Linked DNA regions of Rhodopseudomonas palustris. The protein of the gene in region 1 interacts with the protein of each later gene in a pairwise test. Links are inferred from orthologs where the notes say so. Each region holds a gene or a part of one and is shown on either strand. Other genes may lie near its edges.

What was found.
Region 2: the proteins of FLL57_RS10185 (region 1) and rlmB interact in binary tests that used the Escherichia coli proteins (3 or more experiments, as listed by UniProt). The link is inferred for Rhodopseudomonas palustris from one-to-one orthologs.

The regions. Positions count from the first base shown.
Region 1 is NZ_CP041387.1:2,230,042-2,233,177, reverse strand. What follows is about bases 1-2,989. They hold FLL57_RS10185 (NAD(P)H-hydrate dehydratase), read left to right. Parts: upstream 1-739; coding sequence 740-2,239; downstream 2,240-2,989. Other genes in these bases: FLL57_RS10180 (multicopper oxidase family protein), read right to left, coding at 2,283-2,989; FLL57_RS10190 (P-II family nitrogen regulator), read right to left, coding at 1-336. Also shown: more of FLL57_RS10180, read right to left, coding at 2,990-3,136. UniProt on the Escherichia coli protein: Bifunctional enzyme that catalyzes the epimerization of the S- and R-forms of NAD(P)HX and the dehydration of the S-form of NAD(P)HX at the expense of ADP, which is converted to AMP.
Region 2 is NZ_CP041387.1:2,672,803-2,689,769, reverse strand. Bases 7,218-9,965 are described here. They hold rlmB (23S rRNA (guanosine(2251)-2'-O)-methyltransferase RlmB), read right to left. Parts: upstream 9,132-9,965; coding sequence 8,304-9,131; downstream 7,218-8,303. Other genes in these bases: FLL57_RS12215 (hypothetical protein), read left to right, coding at 7,733-8,236; FLL57_RS12220 (hypothetical protein), read left to right, coding at 7,218-7,675. In the rest of the region: FLL57_RS12275 (Hpt domain-containing protein), read right to left, coding at 72-662; FLL57_RS12270 (response regulator), read right to left, coding at 680-1,225; FLL57_RS12265 (hypothetical protein), read left to right, coding at 1,462-1,647; FLL57_RS23325 (hypothetical protein), read left to right, coding at 1,847-2,023; FLL57_RS12260 (NAD kinase), read right to left, coding at 2,152-2,979; FLL57_RS12255 (hypothetical protein), read left to right, coding at 3,165-3,584; FLL57_RS12250 (outer membrane protein), read left to right, coding at 3,773-4,486; FLL57_RS23615 (hypothetical protein), read left to right, coding at 4,662-4,787; FLL57_RS12245 (hypothetical protein), read left to right, coding at 4,955-5,068; FLL57_RS12235 (hypothetical protein), read left to right, coding at 5,611-6,258; FLL57_RS12230 (BLUF domain-containing protein), read left to right, coding at 6,429-6,875; more of FLL57_RS12220, read left to right, coding at 7,196-7,217; FLL57_RS12200 (hypothetical protein), read right to left, coding at 10,081-10,362; FLL57_RS12195 (hypothetical protein), read right to left, coding at 10,609-10,860; FLL57_RS12190 (polysaccharide biosynthesis/export family protein), read left to right, coding at 11,635-12,843; FLL57_RS12185 (O-antigen ligase family protein), read left to right, coding at 12,840-14,306; and 3 more genes. UniProt on the Escherichia coli protein: Specifically methylates the ribose of guanosine 2251 in 23S rRNA.

The DNA.
Region 1 (3,136 bases):
GATGGCGTCCAGTCCGGATTCGCCCGTCCTGATGCGGATGGCTTCTTCGATGTTGGAGACGAAAATCTTGCCGTCGCCGATGCGGCCGGTCTGGGCGGCGCGCCGGATGGCGTCGATCGCTTTCTCGACCAGGTCGTCGGCGATCACGATCTCGATTTTCACCTTGGGCAGGAAGTCGACGATGTATTCCGCGCCGCGATACAACTCGGCGTGGCCCTTCTGCCGCCCGAAGCCCTTGGCCTCGGTGACGGTGATCCCCTGCAATCCGACTTCCTGCAGCGCTTCCTTGACCTCGTCGAGCTTGAACGGCTTGATGATGGCTTCGATCTTCTTCACTTACACTCTCCCCGGACTTCCCACGTCGTGAGTCGGCATCTGTATGCCAGATTGCGCGACGCTGCGCAGTTGATCGATAACACCGCGGCCGACTGGGTGAGCAACACCGCCCCCAAGCTCCGCCAGGCTCGGAACTCAGAGACGGTCGCGCAGACCCCGCCTCCCGAGAGGCGAGCGCGAGGGATCGAAACTGGCTTCCGTAAAAGCAGGGTCCGTGCCAACTTGTCGGGGCGGCTGATTGTAGTGCTTTATCAGGATATTAATCGGGCGTATGGCTGTTTGCTGGAAGGCGCGATGCACGTTGTGTGATTAAGTTTTGAGCAATTGGCTTGCCTCTTGTGCAGATGGCGAGCGGCGCGAGAAGCGCTGCCTTCGCCACAGGCGTGTGTACTGGGAAATGGGCATGGAACTGCTGACGCCCACTGAAATGGACCGTGCCGACCTGCTGACGATCGCCGGCGGATCGTCGGGCTTTGCGCTGATGCTGCATGCCGGCCGCCACGTCGCCCAGGCGGCGATCGAACTCGCCGACGAGGGTCCGATCCTGGTGATTGCCGGTCCCGGCAACAATGGCGGCGACGGACTGATCGCCGCGACCGAGCTGGTTGCATTGGGGCGCACGGTACACGTGATGCTGCTTGGCGAGCGCGACGCGCTGAAAGGCGACGCGGCGCTGGCGGCAAGAGAGTGGAAGGGGCCGCTGCTGCCGTTCCTGACCCAGTCGATCGGTGCACCGGCGCTGATCATCGACGCGCTGTTCGGCTCCGGTCTCAACCGGCCGGTGAAGGATCAGGCGCTGGAGATCATCGAGGCGGTCAACCACAGCGGCGTGCCGGTGCTGGCGGTCGACCTGCCGAGCGGCATCAACGGCGCCACCGGCGCCGTGATGGGCGCGGCGATCCGGGCGCGCGAGACCGTCACCTTCTTCCGCCGCAAGATCGGTCACCTGCTGCTGCCGGGCCGGCTGCACTGCGGTCAGGTCCGGCTGGTCGATATCGGCATCGAGCCCGGGGTGCTGGGCGAGATCCGGCCGCAGGCGTTCGAAAACGATCCCGATCTGTGGCTGCCGGACTTTCCGGTGCCGCGCGCCGACGGTCATAAATACGGTCGCGGTCACGCGGTGGTGGTGTCGGGCGAGCTGTCGCAGACCGGGGCGGCGCGGCTGGCCGCGCGTGGCGCGCTCCGCGCCGGCGCCGGTCTTGTGACGGTGGCATCGCCCCGCGACGCGCTGGCCGTGAATGCGGCGGCTCTGACTGCGGTGATGGTGCGGCCGGTCGATACGCCGGACGAACTCGCCACGATGCTGGCGGATCGCCGCTTCAATGCCATCGGCATCGGGCCGGGTGCAGGAATCGGCGACGAGACCCGCGGCAAGGTGCTGGCGGCGCTGGCGGCCGGCGCGGCGGCAGTGCTCGACGCCGACGCGCTGACCAGCTTTGCCGGGCGTCCGGAGGAGTTGTTCGAAGCCATCAAATCCACAACTCATCCACAGGTTGTCCTGACCCCGCACGAGGGCGAATTTCCTCGTCTGTTCAGTGATATGAGCAATAAAAATCCACTTCGTTCGAAACTTGAGCGGGTGCGCGTCGCGGCGCAGCGTTCGGGCGCCGTGGTGTTGCTCAAGGGCGCCGACACGGTGGTGGCCGCGCCGGACGGCCGCGCCGCGATCGCCTGCAATGCGCCGCCCTGGCTGGCGACTGCGGGCTCGGGCGACGTCCTGACCGGTATCATTTCCGGCCTATTGGCGCAGCGCGTCGCGGCGTTCGAGGCGGCCTGCATCGGAGTGTGGATGCACGGCGAGGCCGCCTGCGAGGCCGGCCCCGGGCTGATCGCCGAGGATCTGACCGAGACGCTGCCGGCGGTGCACCGGCGGCTCTACGACGCGCTCGGCATCGAGTACTGAGGCGGCAAGAGTCCAGGTTCTGCAGAGGGCTGGAGCCGTTGGTTCAACTCACGAGATAACTCCGGACCAGCCGCGGCTCCGACCATTTCGCCGCATAGGCCTCGATCAGCCACAGTCCAGGGTGTTCGGCCGCAAACGCGATGCGCTGGGTCTGGCCGGCGTCGATCGCCAGGGTATCGAGCCAGAACGGCTTCCAGCCGTCGTCGAGCCGGTCGAGCAGTCTGAAATGATGGCCGTGCAGGTGAAACACCATCGGCATGGTGGCCTGGTTGGTCAACGCCAGCACCACGGTGCGGCCGCGCTTGACCTGAAACGCCGGGCCGGCGGCGGGATTGAACTTGTCCGGTGCGAACCAGTCGAGCTGCGCATTGACCAGCGCGCCGAGCAGCAGCGCGGTGCGCAGCGCGCCGCCGAGCGGCAGTTGCGCGGGCAGGCCATTGGCTGGGAACGGCGCAGGCTGCGGCAGCGGTGCGGGGCGCAGCGGCGGCTCGTCGACATAGACCAGTCGGGCGAGCGGGACCGGCTTGCCGCCGTCATGCAGCGTGATCGCAGTGCGCGACCCGGGCGGCCTTGCGGCGTCGATCAGGACGTCGACCCGCCCGCCCGGCGCGATCACCAGCGCGCCACCGCGCGCCAGGAACGGCTCCGCCGGTTGGCTGTCCAGGGCCATCACCCAGACGTTGTGATCCTCGATTCTGAGTGCAATCACATTGCGTTGGCAGGCATTAATGAAGCGGAATCTAAAACGGCCATTGGCGCGCAGCGCGAACTCTGCGGAGGGCTTGCCGTTGACCGTGTACAGCCACGGCGTGGCGCCGACATCGATGCCGGACGGTCGTAGCCTGCCGTCCTCGCCGAGCCGAAAATCCTCGATCAGCACCACCTGATCGCCATCGG
Region 2 (16,967 bases), 450 kb from region 1 along the record:
GAGAGCTCGGCGTCGTCACAACCTCTGGATTCCGGGTTCGCCGCTGCGCGGCGCCCCGGAATGACAAACCATTACTCGTCCGGTGCGATGCTCGGGGCCAGAATGGCTTCGAGATGTTCGGGGCGGTCGCGGTTGACAGCGGCGAGGTAATCGTCGGCGACGCCGCGCAGCTTGCGGTTCAGCGCCCGCTGCACTTCGGATTTCTGGCCGCCGGCGCCTTCGCGGACGATCGCCTGGATCGCGGCGACGTGGTTGGCGATCAGTTCGCCCGGCACTTTGGACAGATCGGGTGCGTGCTCGATGATACGGCACAGGCTGGCGGCGGTCGCAGCCGCGGCCGGAAAGCCGAAAGTGGCGGCGTCGCCCTTGATGTCGTGGGCGGCGCGGAACAGCGCGGCGCGATTGTCCTTGGTGACGCCGTCGCGCTGCAGGTCGGCGTGGGCGGCGGAGAGCCGCTGGCATTCCTCCGCCATCCAGTCGCCGAACTCGCCGGACAGCGACGCCAGCGCGGCTTCGGCGCGCGCCACCGGATCGTCGGCGGGCTCGGCGGGAGCGTCCTCGGCCAGCCGCCGCATCGCGCGGCGCAGCGGGTTGGCCTGGGTGATGACCTGATGGGTCGGGAAGGTCGCGACCTGAAGGTCGCCGGGGCGGGGCTTGCTCATGGCTCTCGAAACGCCTGCTAGGTGTTGACCCGGGCCTTATCGAGCAGCGACGGCTGCTGGATGATGTCCGCTTCGCCGCCGTGGCGCCGCTCCGGGCCGATATAGCCGGCGGTGGTGTTGCGGCGGCGGTCGGGGCCGAAGTAGTTGCGGGTGCGGATGAACGGGCGCGGACTCGCCACCACGTTGAGGATGCGCTGATACAGCCCCTTCGACGAGATCGGCTTGGCGAGGAACTCGGTGACGCCGGCATCGCGCGCCAGGGTGACGCGGCGCTTTTCGGAATGCGCGGTCAGCATGATGATCGGCGCATAGGGATTGCCCTTGGCCTCCGGCTGCCGGATCATCTGCGCCAGCTCCAGCCCGTCGAAGATCGGCATTTCCCAATCGGTGATCAGGATGTCGGGCGAGTAGTGGCTGTACATTTCGAGCGCGGTGGCGCCGTCCTCGGCCTCATAGACTTCGCGGGTGCCGAACGAGTGCAGCAGCGTGCGCAAGATGCGCCGCATGTGCGGATTGTCGTCGACGATCAGGAAGCGCAGCTTGTTGAAGTCGATCCGGTACATGGCACGGCCCGGGCGCGCTTTGCGCCGATAAACGTTGCGTTAACGATAGCGGCGCGTCGTTAAGGAAGAGTTGAGGGGGCCGCGGCGCGCGGGGCGCCGCCGAAGAGTCGGCTTTGGGGCAGACTTTCGGCTGCGATCGCATGGCGCAGGCCGGCCGAATCCGCCGGCCGAAAAGGCAGTGGCGATGGAACCCGGAATCGTGCGGACTAGAGGCCGTCTTGATTCGGATGGCGCGCATGACCAACACCCCCCCGCATTGCCCCGCCTGCAACGTCGCCTTGGAGCTGATCGGCAACAGGCCGCTGGTGCAGGGCTATCAGGTGCGCGAATACAAATGTGCGTCCTGCGGCACCGAGACCCACCGCGCCACGCCGTGGGACCACTCGCTGACCGAGCCGCACGGTCCGTTCTATCACGAGTAGTTCGTGTTGCGTTGCACACAGGCGCGCTTAATCAAGGATTAGCCATCGCGCACGACTTGGGCGGCGCGGCAGCGATCGGTTGTCGCCGGTCATTCAAGATTATCACTCGGGCGCCTAGCATCGTGTATCGTTCGCGCAGCGACGCGACCGGCTCGCCTTCCCGGCGCCGGCTGCGCGCCAATCGAGGAGAGGAACGACCATGGGTGACGACGTCGTCGCGTTCGCAGTGTTCACGCTGATCTGCAGCGCCTTCCTCGCCGGGCTGATGCTCACCTACACCCGCCGCATCGCCCGCCTGCGCAGCCTCGTCACCCGGATGAGCGCCGTCAACGATCTGGTGCCGCAACCGGTGCCGGTGCGCAGCAAGAAGGCCTGAGCGCTCCGGCCTCTCCCCAACTCATGCCTGGCATGACGGGGTGAATGCTGAGGCGGCTGGTATCAAGGTCAAATCGCAGGTCGATGGCGAGGCGAGGGGAGGCGGGCAGCCGCTCTCCACAAAATCCCTCAATACCCGCCAAACTGCTCGCTGAGAATCCGCTCCTCGAGCGAGTGCCCCGGATCGAACAGCATCCGCATCGCGATGGTCTTGTCGGAGATCACTTCGACGCGGCGGACGTCGCGGGCTTCGTCGTGGTCGGCGACGGCGGCGACCGGGCGCTTGTCGACTTCGAGCACGTCGATCACCACGAAGGCGCTGTCGGGCAACAGCGCGCCGCGCCAGCGCCGCGGGCGGAACGGCGAGATCGGGGTCAGCGCCAGGAGCTGGGCGTTGATCGGCAGGATCGGGCCCTGCGCCGACAGATTGTAGGCGGTCGAGCCCGCCGGGGTCGCCACCATGATGCCGTCGGCGACCAGTTCGCTCATCCGCTCGCGCTCGTCGATCGAGATCCGCAGCCGCGCCGCCTGGTGGCTCTGGCGAAACAGCGACACCTCGTTGATGGCGTGATGGATGTGGACCTCGCCGTAGATGTCGGTGGCGCGCATCAACAGCGGATGGATCACGGTCTCGCGCGCGGCGGCGAGGCGGGTGCGCAGATCGACCGTGGAATATTCGTTCATCAGGAATCCGACGGTGCCGCGGTGCATGCCGTAGATCGGCTTGCCGCTGCGCATCTGCTGATGCAGCGTCTGCAGCATCAGGCCGTCGCCACCGAGCGCGACCACGACATCGGCCTCCTGCGGCTCGGCGTTGCCGTAGAGCTGCACGAGCTGCGCCAGCGCGGCCTGCGCCTCGGCGCTGGTCGAGGCGACGAAGGCGATGTGGTCGGTCGCGATGCGCGGCGATGCGGGGCGGGACGAAGGGGTGCGGTCTTGCCGCGCGGACGTGCTCATCGAAGGCGGCCTCTGACGGCGGCGGACATGACTGCCGGCGCGGTGCCGGCCGCCTGTCACCGCCGCCGGTCTATACGAGGTGTCCGGGCGTTGTCGAGCCGGGCCGGGCGCCGTGCGCTGCGCCGCGGCGGCGCGCGGCCGTCCGGTCTTTGATTTCGCAGCCCGCCGCGCTATGGCAATGGGCCATGCTTCGCCGTTTCGCCGCGTCCCCACAGTCCCGGCTGCCGCTGCGCGCCGCTTTGGCGCTGCCGCTCGCGGCGCTGCTCGGCGCCTGCGCGATCGGCGGCTCGGCGTCGTTCGACAGCGATCCGCCGCAGCCGTTTCCGGCGAATTATCGCAGCGAGATCCCGGCGTTCCTGCGCACCTATCTGAACGACCCTTCGGGCCTGCGCGAGGCCGCGATGGCCGAGCCGGTGCAGCGCCCGGTCGACGGCCGGACCCGCTGGGTGTCGTGCCTGCGCTTCACCCCGCGCGGCGGTACGCTGCAGGACATGGCGATCGTCCATGTCGACGGCCGGCTCGACCGGGTCGCACAGCAGGCCGGCGAGCTGTGCGCCGGGGTGGTGTATGCGCCGTTTCCCGCACTGGAAAAATTGTCGCGCTGATCCCGACCGGATCGCAATCCGCCGCGACTAATCTGATGCCGGCCTGACAGGGAGGGGTTCCAGAGTGTTGCGGCGTCGTCACAGTCCTGCTGAATGAATGCTGCGCCGTCGCCACCGGGCAACCAAACCATTGCCATGCTGTTTTGAGCACATCGGAACGCATCGAAGGAGGGACGACGATGACCACGATGAAGAACACTCTGCTCGGCGCAGCGGCGGTGATCGCGCTCTCCGCTCCCGCCTTCGCGGCCGATCTGCCGCCGCGGCCCTACACCAAGGCGGCGCCCGCCTATACGGCGCCCGAAGTGGTGTACAACTGGACCGGCTTCTATGTCGGCGGCCATGTCGGCGGCGCCTGGGCCGGCGACAACAGCATCCCGGGCAATTCCGGCCGGTTCTTCGGCGGCGTCCAGGGCGGTGCGGACTATCAGTTCGCCACCAATTGGGTGATCGGTATCGAGGCGCAATATAGCTGGCTGTCGTCGAGCAACACCGGCGTGCTGTTCTCCGGCGGCAGCACCGCGGCGGAAGACACCCGCGGCCTCGGCTCGGTCACCGGCCGGCTCGGCTACACCTGGGGACCGACGCTGCTCTACGCCAAGGGCGGCTACGCCTGGCGCGACAGCGATCTCGGCGTCGCCACCGCGGCCGGCTTCCCGGCGGCCTACACCACCAGCGGCAGCCGCAACGACGGCTACACCGTCGGCGCCGGCCTGGAATATCTGTTCGCGCCGAGCTGGTCGGCCAAGGTCGAGTACCAGTACTACAAGTTCGGCGACACCACCTTCACCGGCGGTCCGGCCGACGTGGTCGGCACCTCGTTCCGTAACGACGAGCACACCGTCAAGGCGGGCATCAATTACCGCTTCGGCTGGGGCGGGCCGTCGGTCGCCAAGTACTGACCGGGCCGCGATCCCGCCTCGCCGAAACGCAGCGTCAGGGCCGGCCGTCGCGCCGGCCTTTTTTGTGTGCGCAACGAAGGGCTTAGCGAGCCGGGAATCGAAGGTTAACGAGGGTTAAATCCGGCGAAAAATATCGCCTGGGACTCCACGGCTAGAATCACCCGATGGTCCGGTCATGACCACGGGTTCCGACATGACGAAGATCCTGAAAACCCGCATCGACAGTGCTCCGGCCGGCCTCACCCTGGCGCTGCTGGGGGCCTGCGCGATCAATCTGACCGTGCTGGTGCGGTGGCTGTGACGCCCGCCCGGCAGGCCGTGACCGCAGCGGCTGCGCCGCCGTTGACCGGCGTCAACGCCGCCGGTCGCGGCCGTGCGAATAATCGTCTCCGGCAGACGTCGCGGCTGTGACGCTGCCGCGGCGGCGCCCGGACGATGCGCCGCCCGTTGTGGCGGAGGACCGATCCGATGAGCGAGAGCGACGTTCTGGTGGTGGCCGCAGCCGGCCTGTCGACGCTGGTGATCTGGCTCGGCGTGGTGATTCAGGGCCGGATCGCCGCCGCGCTGGCATCCCGGCACTGATCGATCAGGATCCACGGCGCGCCGACATCCGGACCGACGTCATAGACGTCGACCCGGCCGCATCGGCGGCACTCGTAGGTGCGACGCTCGCCGCCGGCGGCGGCGGGCGTGCTGCGCGTCAGATGCGCAGCCGCCCCACACGCACCACAGCGATGAAACAAATAATCTCGCTCCTGCATCAACCACATGGGAGATTCCTCCGAAGAGTATCTGCTGCATTCTTGCAACCTATACTGGCAGTGAAATTGATCCAGCTCAAATGGCGCCGAGTTCCTTTGGTGAAACTGATAGTTATGAGAGTTAGTTGCGTCGCCTTTGAGTTGATTGTGAGTCGTCGACAGCCGGAGCCGACCGGCATGCACGTCGGCGGTCGAGTCCGATCCCGCCTTCGCGAGGAGTTCGGTCTGAACTCGTAGCGCCCCCAGGCTGCGGCGAGCCGGGAGCCGTGCCAAGATGCGCATACCTTCGGCAGCCACATGCAGTCTGTCGCCAAGCGTTGACCGGCTATGAGCGGTCGGATAGCTGCTGTGCGCCGTGCTGCAGTGACGGCGGCGCTGCCCGATCACCCGGTGGCGGGTGGCGGCTGCCAGATGAGGAATTCCCCGATCATGTTCGCCAATCCAAGCAGTGTTGAGGTCGTCAGACACGTGCCTCATCGCTGGCTGATCAGCCAATGGGCGCGAGGCGGCAGGATCCCCGATCCGGCGATGGTGCCGTTTGCGTTCGAGCCCGCGAGCCTCGATATGTCGCGATCGATCGTCACGCGGGTGGTGGGCCTGGCGGAGCCACGGCGTTACCAGATCCTGCATTATGGATCGTTGCTGTCGGCCGCCACCGGCCTGGAGCCTCGCGGGTTGCATCTCGACGAGTTTCTGTCGCCGGCGGCGCGCGACCACATGCTCGCGCAATACGAGCTGTGTCGGCGCAGCCGCAAGCCGGTGTACTCGATCTCCTCGGTTTCCGATGCGCACGACGTGCCGGTGGACTACGAGAAACTGCTGCTGCCGTTCACCAACGCCGGCGGCGAGGTTCATTGCATCTTCACCACGTCTTTGCTGATCAGTACCGAAGGCCGTTTCGAGCGCGACGGCATTTTCGCCAATGGCGACTTCCCGGCACCGAGATCGGCGGTGGTGTATACGATCAACGTGGCCCGCCAGAACCTCGTTCCGAGCAGCGTCGCCGTCTGATCGGTGCGGCAACAGGCGTGGCGGGGCGAGGCAGGCGCGCGTTGCGGTCGTTGCCGGGCGGTGGTGCTGGATCGCGGACAGCTTCGGCCGGCCCGGTCGCGCGTCGGCCGAGGGCGTTTCGGGGCCGATGCTCACACAGGAGGGAAGCGCCCAAGCGGGTGAGGGATTCGATGCAGGCGCAGCTTTTTCGCGTTCTCTATGTCAGCCGAAACCGGATCGCAGGGGGGCTCGACAGCCTCTCGTCGGAAATCGCCGATATCCTCGCCACCTCCCGCGCCCACAACGAGCGGGAAGGGATCACCGGCGCGCTGATCTTCAACAGCGGCTTCTTCGCTCAGGTGCTCGAAGGCCCCCGCAGCGCCGTCGAAGCCGTGTTCGAGGCGATCCAGCAGGACCGCCGTCACAGCGACATTCAGGTGTTGCTGGCGGGCCCGATCGCCGTCCGAGCGTTCCCCAACTGGGCGATGGCGCATGTCGGCCAGTCGCCCCGCCACCAGCACGCGCTGGCCTGGCTGCAGGCCGAGACCGGATTCCACGCCGGGCATCTGGTCGGCGAACGGCTCTACACCATCGTGATGGAAATGGCCTACGCCCAGGAGACGGACGACGTCGCATAGCGCTGCGAAGCTGCTTTGCGTCGAGCCCAATGGTGCCGGCGGAGAGGATCGAACTCCCGACCTTCGGTTTACAAAACCGCTGCACTACCGCTGTGCTACGCCGGCATCGGGCAGACAGCTAGCAGCGCCGCCGCGGCTCGACAAGGCCGCTGCAGCGGTTTCCGTGGCGCCGAGCGCACCGCCGATCGAAAGCCGGCATTAACGACGTTGCGATCTATCGCGGCGGACGGACCCCGAACCCGGGTTGCGCGTTAGGCTTACCGGCCGCTGCCGGCCGTGCCTTAACCCATCTGCCAGGCTTTTCCCTTAGCGTTTGCCGCATGTCCGATCCCTTCACCCTTCGACGTCTGGCGCCCGCGCTGGCGCTTCTGACCGCGACCTTCACCGCGGCCCCGGCGCTCGCCGAGAGCGGCGGGCGGGCGATCGTCATTCCGGGGCGGCCGGGCGTGCCGATCATCATCAACGGCCGCGACGCGTCCTATGCGATGATCGAGGGCGATTGGGGGCTGGAGCGCGGCACCCATGTGCAGCCGACGATCTACGGCAGCCGGCGGGTGGTGTATCCGGAGGTCGGCCATTATTACCCGGGCTCGAACCGGCTGCCGGGCTACGGCCGGCTGGAGATCGAGCCGCCGCCGGACCGCAAGCTGCCGAAGCCGGCGGAGAGCTTCCATCAATCCTGGGAAGTGGAGTCGCGCCCGCCGCAGCCGGCGCCGCCGTCCCCGATGATCGAACCCCAGGTGCTGATTGCGCCGCCGTTCGACGAGCCGCCGCGGCCCGGCCCGCGGCCGTACCGGTGATGGCCCCCGTGCCGCCGACACCACGATCTCGACCACGACATCGAACAGGAGCGTAGCATGCGTACATTGGTTTCCGGACTGGTCGCGGCCTTGGCCGTGGTGACCGCGAGCGCCGCGCCGGCGCTGGCCTGCGGCGGAGGTGTGTTCGGCGGCGGCTGCGGGCCGTGCGGCCCGGTGGTCAGCCCGTGCGGCAACGGCTACGCCACGTTCGAGACCGGCTACGGCTATGGCTACGGCACCGCGGCGTTCGATCGCCTGCCGGACCCGACCCGCTATTACTACGTCAACCAGGGGCCGGCCTATACCGGCCCGGGCCGGTTCGCGCCGCGTCCCTATTACGACGAGCGTGCCGTCTCGGTGTATCGCACCGGCACCGCCTACACCGGCGGCGCCTATGCGCACGCCATGACCCATCAGGTGATCGGAGAGCCGTCGTGGGGGCCGGCGGTGGTGCGTTATCGCGGCCGCCATCACGTCCGGCCGGGGGCGCACCGCCACCACCATGCCGGCTGGCACCGCGGCCATCGCCCCCACGGGCCGATGCATCACCATCGTTACTGATCGGCATCGCGCCGGCTCAGGCCGCCCGTCCGCAGCCGATGCGGGCGGGCGTTCTGCGTTGAGAACCTTAGCGGCGGCCCATCAGGCCGAGCCGGCTGGCTCCGATATACAGCGCCAGCGCCGCCGCGTTGGAGACGTTCAGGCTCTTGATTTCGCCCGGCATGTCGAGCCGGGCGACGGTGGTGCAGGTCTGCCGCGTGAGCTGCCGCAGGCCCTTGCCCTCGGCGCCGAGCACCAGCGCCAGCGGCTGGCGCAGCGCGACCGCGGCGAGGTCGTCCTCGCCCTCGCTGTCGAGCCCGACGGTGAGAAAGCCGCGCTCGTTCAGCTCGGTCAGCGCCCGGGAGAGATTCTGCACCAGCACCAAGGGCACCAGCTCCAGTGCGCCGGAGGCGGATTTGGCGAGCACGCCGGTGGCTTCCGGGCTGTGCCGGGCGGTGGTGACGATCGCCTGCACGGCGAACGCCGCCGCCGAACGCAGGATCGCGCCGACATTGTGCGGATCGGTGATCTGGTCGAGCACCAGCACGATGCCGTGCTCGGGCAGGGTGTCGATTCGCGGCGTCTCCAGCGCGTCGGCCTCGGCCAGCATCCCCTGATGCACCGCATCCGGCCCGAGCCGGCGGTCGATCTCCGACGGCCGCACGATCTCCGGCGCGATTCGGGTGTCGATGTTCTCGTCGGCGAGCTTGCGGGCGGCGTTTTCGGTCAGCCACAGCTTGCGAAACTTGCGCCGCGGATTGGCCAGCGCCGCCGTCACGGTGTGCCAGCCGTACAGGATCACGGGCCCGTCGCCGTCGCGCTCGCGGGCGTCGCGGCGGAACCCGGCGGGGCGCGGCTTGCCGCGGGGCGGGCCGTCGCGGCGGGAAAAGCGGGAATTCGGCGGTCTGTCGCTCATGGCGGCGCTTGTCTCACGCAACACGACGCAAGGCAATTTCGGCTCGATCGTCCGATATGACGAAGGAGTGTCGAAATCGTCATGGGGTTGGTTGACTTTAGGGGGCCGCATCGCCCATAACCGCGCCGCGTTGCAGGCCCGCCCGCGGGCTCGCTGCGGCTTCCGGTCCCGGTTTTGCCTGCCACAGGCGTTGGGCCGGCGGCACGGGCGGGGGAGTGTCCCGAGTGGCAAAGGGAGCTGACTGTAAATCAGCCGCCTCATGGCTTCGCAGGTTCGAGTCCTGCCTCCCCCACCAACCAACCAGCCGATCGGTTCGTCGCCGTCGATGGCGTGCCCGCAGAGACGGCCTCCGTGGAGCGGATTTCAAGGACGCTACGGTCCCGATCCGGATCTTCGATTCGGGCAGACGCATTCACATTCGGTTCGGTCGGCAGTGCTTCCCAATCTTGCCCGCGTGCGCTCGGTTCTGCCGACGGCTTTGATCGTCATCGCCGCGGCTGACGCGGCGGTCGCCGCCCGCTGATTCGGCGCAGCCGTTCACGGTGTCCTCAACGCCGAGCTGGTTGTTCAGGCGGCGCTGCAAACGCGACAGCGATGTTTCGGCTCGCCGATTTGCAACTGCTTCATTATTAGTTACGCTTCGGCTGTCTTGATCCGGGAGGATTTCATGAGGGCGTTGATCTTGGTTGTTCCCGCCATCCTGTCGATGGTCGCGAGTGCGTCGGCGCAGAGTGTGGCGCCACAACGAGATATGTACGGAAACCTGGTCCGTGATCGCGGGTCGAACAACATCGTCCCGGCGGATCGATCTCAAGCCGGCAGAGGCAATGCAAACGACTTTTCACGTCGTCAAAGTTCGCCGAACAATGTCGGACTGCGGCCGGAAAGGTAGTCGCCTATTCCGAACCGCCATTGCGTCGCAGCCAGACTTCTTTGAGCGACCGTGCGGTCACCACCAAACCATCGGACGTTCCGGGCTACCGCAAACGATGACATATTCACGTCCGTAGCGGCGGCCCTTGCTGACGGTCTTGATGCAGCCCGGATGAATGGCGAGATTGTAGTGGAAGGGCGGATCATCGAACGATCCGTGTAGTTTGCAGAGGTAGGCTTGGTCAGGACCGCAGGTCGTGACGGGATAGAGCCGATTTCGCGCAGAAGCCGGCTCGGACGCCGCGACGGCCGCACTGCTGAAAACCAGCGAAATGATCGCAACCTTCCTCAAGTTCATGGCAAGTCTCCGAAACCAGAATCCAAACGTCCCACCAAATATCGACCCGGAAAAGCGGGCGGCATCAGTCCGCTTGTAGCACAAGGATCGCAATCCAAGAGGCCAATCTTGCGCCGAAGAGGCGAGGCGGCGGCTTCAGGGGCGCGGATCTCACCTGAAGACCCGCTTCGGAAGGCGCGAGCAGGCCTCGGTCGACCGGTGCTGCCCTGGCCATCCGACAACGTCGGTGGGGACAGAGTGGCGCTTTCAGAGAACCATTCGGGTGCGACGGGACTGATACAGCGTCTGTGCCAGCAGGCCGAAGAAATACCCGGCCTGGATGACTGCCTGAGCAGCGATCACGACCACGATCGTCTTTGTAAAACCGTATCCAGACCCAATACAGATGCCGATCGTCAGGAGCAGAACCACGGCGAGGGCTTGAAGCAGTCCCACGAGCCGAAATCTCAGTCCAATCAAGAACCCCGCCAGAGCCAAGGCAATAGCCAAATACGCCATTACGGCCTCCCGCGGCTTCCTCCGTCGGCGTGACCCCAGCTCGGTAGGCTCGATTGATAGATCATTTGCAGTTCTCCCCCCAAGCGCCTTTCGGCGCGAGCCCCGATTCAGCCCCCAGCAATCTAGGATCGCTCACTCCAGATTGCATGAACATATGACTGCCGAGCGATACTGAGTGGAACTTTGTTGAATTTGAGGAGGGGAGGTCGGTCGCCAGGTCGGCGAGCCGATGCCAAGTAGTATTCTGAAAATCATCCAATCACTTAGTTCCTGCTGGACGTCGCGAAACGGCGCGGAGGGGCAGGTGTGATCCGGCGCCTTTGGGGCTGCCTTGAGGGGAGTTCGGCGAGAACTTGGGGGGCAGCCGCCCGTGGGGCGCACTGGGCGCAGCCGCCCGATGTCGAAGCATGGGCCGTCCGGGGAGAGGCACGATGACGCCCGGCGGACAGCCTGCTCGGCTTGGACAGTCGAGTAACCGGACCGGAATAGAGGGCTACCGAGGGCGCAAACGGGACTTTTGGGTCACAGGACTACTGGTTAGCGCCGTTCAGTGTGGCTCAACTGCAACGTGTTCCCGGAGAATGAAGGTCGGGAGGGGGGAGCATCTTCAAAACACTGTGCCCTGTAAGTAGGCTTCTGGGAAGTATTCGAGGCTCGATTCGGAGGGGCGGTCGTTCGCGTCCCGACAAGGCCACAGATTATGTTCGTCGCCTGGACTCGCCCACCGAAGCTGGTTGACCGCGGGCCTTGTGGAGCGATGCAATGAGGTTGCCCGTGGTGCGCAAGACGTTTCAGGTGCTTGCTGGTCTGCTGTTGCTGATTTCGATGTCGGCATGTGCGGTTCTGCCAGGCACCGGGCCTTCGAGTGAGTCAGTCGAGAACTATGCGACCGCCGGGATAAGGTCGACGAACGCATTGCCCTATGCGCTGGTCGATGTCTCCGCAGATACCATTGGCTTCCTGTCGCAGCCCAACGTCGTGTCGTTCAAGGGATCGTTCCGAGACAGGCGTCCGAAGCCGCAGCAGGTGGTCGGCGTCGGAGACGTTCTGAACATCTCGATCTTCGAAGCGGCGCCAGGGGGTCTGTTCACTCCGGGGCAATCCGCGGGTGCTCGCCCCGGTAACTTCGTCGATCTGCCGCCGCAGGCCGTCGACCAGCGCGGCAATATTTCTGTTCCTTATGCCGGCGAAGTGCCCGCGGCCGGACGAACGCTTCCGGAAGTGCAGCAGGCCGTGGTCGCTCGGCTGCGGAATCGGGCGATCGAGCCGCAGGTCGTCGTCAGCCTGAACCAGCAGCATTCGAGCGTCGTGAGTGTTCTGGGTGACGTCAACGCCCCGGGAGTGTTCGCGCTCAACAGCGTCGGCGAGCGGCTTCTCGCTCTGATCGCCCGCGCAGGTGGACCGAAGTACGAGGCGATCGAGAGCTACGTCACGCTTCAGCGCGATGGCAAGAAGGTGAAGGTTCTTCTCAGCCGCATCGTCCATGATCCGTCCGAGAACATTTTTGTACGTCCCAACGACGTGATCTTCCTCACCAGAGAATCGCCGACCTTCACGGCCCTTGGCGCTCTCAATCAGAACGTGTTCGGCTATAATTCCGAGCTGACCTTCGACGTCGAATCCCTGACGCTGGCCCAGGCGATCGGCAAGGCCGGCGGTCTGAACGATCAGCAGTCGGATCCGGCCGAGGTCTTCGTGTTCCGCTACGAAGATCGGTCGCTGCTCGACAAGCTCGGAGTCGACACGAACCGCTTCACCTACGATCGCATTCCGACCATCTATCACGTCAATCTGCGCGATCCGTCCGGTATGCTGCTGGCCTCCGGCTTCCAGATCAGAAGCAAGGACGTCATGTATGTCGCGAATGCGCGGGTGGTCGACTACTACAAGCTGCTGACCCTGATCAACAACACGGCCAACACGACGTCGAACGTGTCGAACGCGGCCATCAACGTGAACGCGGCCACGAAGACCCGTTGGTGACCGATAGGACCGCTCCGATTGCTTCGGCGGTGGATGTGGGCGCAAAGTCCTCCCACGCCGAAGCGCTCGGAAAGGTCCAGCTAGGGCTCACCCTTGCGGCGTTCGCATTGGCGCCTCTGCCATTCGGCTCCGTAGACAATATCTGGGTGCTGGCGTGGGTGGTGGTGCTGTCGATCAGCCTGATCGGGAGACCGCTGCGCTCTGTTTCCGGCGCTCAATTCCGCGTCCTGATCGCGTTTTTGACGGTCTGCGCCGCGTACCTCGTTGTCGCGGCCATCCAGATCATTCCCGGACTATCGGCCGGAGCGAACTCGGACGCCTGGGACCGGGCGAGCGAGCTGATCCATCTTCCGATCTCGTCGAGACTATCGGCTCGCGCGGAGATTCCGGTCGTATCTGCCGGGCATTTCCTGCTTCTCGTCACTTCGGTGCTGGCGGGCTTCTGGATCGGGACCTCGCGAAGCAATGCCGAGACCCTGTTCAAGGTCGCTCGCTATTCGATCCTGCTCTACGCGCTCTACGGTTTGCTGGCTCGGGCTTTCACACCTGGGTTCGTGCTTTGGCAGCCGAAGACGGCATATCAGGCGGATTTGACCGCCACTTTCATCAATCACAATACGGCCGCCGCCTTGCTGGGGGCCGGGGTGATCTTGTGGGCATGTTCGATCCAGCAAGAGCTGAAGTCGTTCGGTTCGCTTTCGCTGCGGCTCGTGATGCTCAGCCCTTCCAATGAGGCAGCAGGGATCCAGGTCGCCGCTCGGGCCGCTGCGGGCCTGCTGTGCTTCCTCGCGCTGCTCTCCACCGGCTCTCGTGCGGGCCTGGCTTGTGCCGTACTCGGGCTGTTCGCCGCGATCCTCCAGATGGTCGCCGGTCAGCTACGGCTTCGCCTTGTCTATGGTCTGTTGATCTCGGCCATCGGCTTGATCGCGATCGCGTGGTGGCTGGCCCAAAGCCAGAGCGTCATGACGCGCGGCATGTTCGATGAAGGCCGCTGGATGGCTTACAAGTACGCTTTCCGAGTGATTTTGGAGAGCCCGATCTTCGGCGTCGGGGCCGGAGCGTTTCCGGATGTCTTTCCTGCTTTCCGAGGAAGTGACATGTCGATGTGGGGCGTTTGGGACTACGCCCACTCGACACTGATCGAAATCGCCGTCGAAATGGGGCTTCCGATCGCCTTGCTCGTCTGCATGTCGGCCGCCGGCTCGCTGGTCATTGTGGCACGGGCTGCCACCCGTTCGGTCGGGGCTAGCCGGACCTTTCTGTGTGCCATCAGCGGCATCATGGTGATGACTTATCTGCATTCGCTGATCGATTTTCCGCTGCAGGTCCCGGGCTACTCGATTCCCTTCGGCATCCTGCTCGGCTGCGGACTCGCCCTCGCCACGCGGGAGCGCGGAACGGAGCGAGACGAGGTTGCCGGCGATCGCCGACCTGATCACGGCAATTCCGGGGTGCGTGTCTGACGCCGCTTTGCGGCCCGATCGGTTGGCTGTCCGTTCGCGGCGGTGCTCGACAATCCCAGCCGGCAGACCGGCCTCGGCTACTCGGCGGTTCTTTGCGCGGCGAGCTGAAGTCCCACCGGGCCTTGGCGGTCCGACGGCTCGGCGACCTTTCTGCCGACGTCGAACCAAAGACGAGCATCAGCGCTCGACTGGATCTTGAGCCATTCGTAATCGGTGCTCTGCCAAGAGCGGATCGATGGCGCCAGATTGTCGAGCACCAGGTCGCCGTCCGTCGTCGAGACCAGGAGCACGAGGTGCCCGACCTGATCGGGCGTCCGCACCACCGACAGGCGCAGCGCCCGTGCAGGCACACCGCTTTCGATCAGGCGATGCCTCTTGGTGACGGCGTAGTCGTTGCAGTCTCCAGCCTTCGGTCCGATCGTCCACCCGATGCGCAAATCCGAGCCGTAGACCTTCCGGACCGGCGCAATCTCCGAATTCACGCGCCGATTGATCGTTTCCAGCAGTTCGAGCGCCGATGGGGAGAGATCGATGCGGTCGGTCTGATCGCGATCCGACGCGCACTCCGAAGGATAACGCATGCAGAATCGAACATGCTGAAAGGGAGCCAGTGCCGGGGCAGCTTCAGCCAGAACCTGGATCGCGCCGGCCCGCGTCACGGGAGGCCGCGCAACCGAAGGGCTGACAACGACGCAAGCCGCCGCCAGCGCAAGGGTCGGACTGAGCAGTCTATCCAGCATCGACAGCTACTGATTGTGGAATGTTCTACGTGAACGACTGCTCCAGAGCATGCATCGGTGGAGTAAACGAACGGCTACCGATTGAGGTTAACGATCAGTGCGGCCCGGACTGGGCTTGTGCTGCTGCCAGAACAGGCCGGTTAGACACCAGCCTGCTGGCAACCGGCCTGGAGGTCAATGGGACGGTTCGCCGATCTCGTTCATGAAACCCGTCGTGGCCAGACAGGCTCCCGTTCTGCGTGAGACGTCTGCTGTGCCGCGTGCGCCGGGGCGTTATCCGGCCGGAGCTGAGATGCCCCCGGAAGTTGGGCGGCGAAGCCGAGCCAGCCCAGGCGCCGCTGCTATCCGCGAACATTCGGGCCGCTACCGGACCCGCTCGATCTCGGCGCGCCGGTCCGGCGATGCGTGCTGCAAGCACCGACGATCGGCATTCAGAGAGCGTCGCCTAGTCGAACATGAAAACCCAAACGGCCGTGGCGATGTTTTGCAGCCAGAACCCCAGGCCGATGACCAGCAGTCCCATCCACGCCAACAAGGTGGCTGCGTTGAGCGCGACCAGAGCCCTGAACACGCTCTTCCGCTTTGCATGGGTGATCAGATCGGTGCTCACGTCGTGGTTCTCGGCGAGTTGACTGTTGGGTTGACCCTTTGTCGTTCAAGTTGCGCACCGGGTTCATGACGCAGGACGCCTCGCCGCCGTCGGTTCAATACGCGCCGTATGCGGTGAGGAGTGTCGGTATGGTCACCAGGATGATCCGCAAGTCGAGGCGGTGGGACCAGTTGTTCGCATAGTACGAGTCGAGCGCCACGCGACGGTCATACGTCGTGGTGTTGCGGCCGCTGACTTGCCAAAGTCCCGTCAGGCCCGGACGACATGCCAGATATTCAGCCGCGCAGTGTCCGTAACGGCTGAGCTCTTCGGCAGTGACGGGACGGGGCCCGACGATGCTCATTTCGCCTTTCAGCACGTTGATGAGCTGAGGGAGTTCATCCAGGCTGGACTTCCGGAGCGCCGCTCCGACCAGTGTCACGCGCGGGTCGCGACGCAGCTTCTGAGTCTGCCTCCATTCCTCGGCGGCCTCCGGGTCGCTCTCCAGCAATCGTTGAAGCCGCTCGTTGGCGTCGACGGCCATCGTCCGAAATTTGAGGCAATCAAATGTCTGTCCGTTGAAACCGACCCGCCTGTGGCGAAACATCGCCGGCCCGGGAGACGCGATCATCGTCGCGAGGTAGCACAGAAGTAACAGCGGAGCCAAAATCACCAAGCCCGAAAGCGCCAACAGAAGGTCGAGGGCTCTCTTCGACGTGCATCCGACGGGAGTCGGTCGACTCCTGTCGGCCAGATCGATCTCGGTATCGGTTCTCAGCAATCCATCCATCGTCGCACTCTCAGGCTGCCCGTAGATGTCCAGATGAACTGTCGCTCAAAGCGTTATTGAATTGAATGTCTATCAAATTGCGGTTGGTGAATAAACTGTTGATCGCACCATTGCGCGTGCAAGTTCGCGTTAAGATAAATCGCGCCGTTGACATATAGAGCAACAAATCGCGCCGGTGATTTCTTGGGTTGCTCCCGCAAAGACGTTTCGGGCGTCGTCGGATTTTCTGCTCGTCACAGAAGTGGCTCTGGCGCAGGCATTACGCGGATGTCGCGTGAATTCGTGACGTGGTCGTGCGACACGAAAGAGGTGCGCGACGCAAGTCAGTGTTCTGACGGATTTCCGAGTCGTCGCGGGCTTTGCGGCCGCGCTCCGAACGATTGTCGATTCGAGCCTCGCGGCGCGGCGTCGGGGAGGGAGCTAAGTAACAGCCGCGCGCCGTCCTTGTGTAGCTCGCTGCGGGGAATCGGCCGTCGTTTCGTGAACGCGATCGCAGTCGTGCTGTCCTGGGAGAGGCGACGAGCAGCCGTCCGGTGTACGCG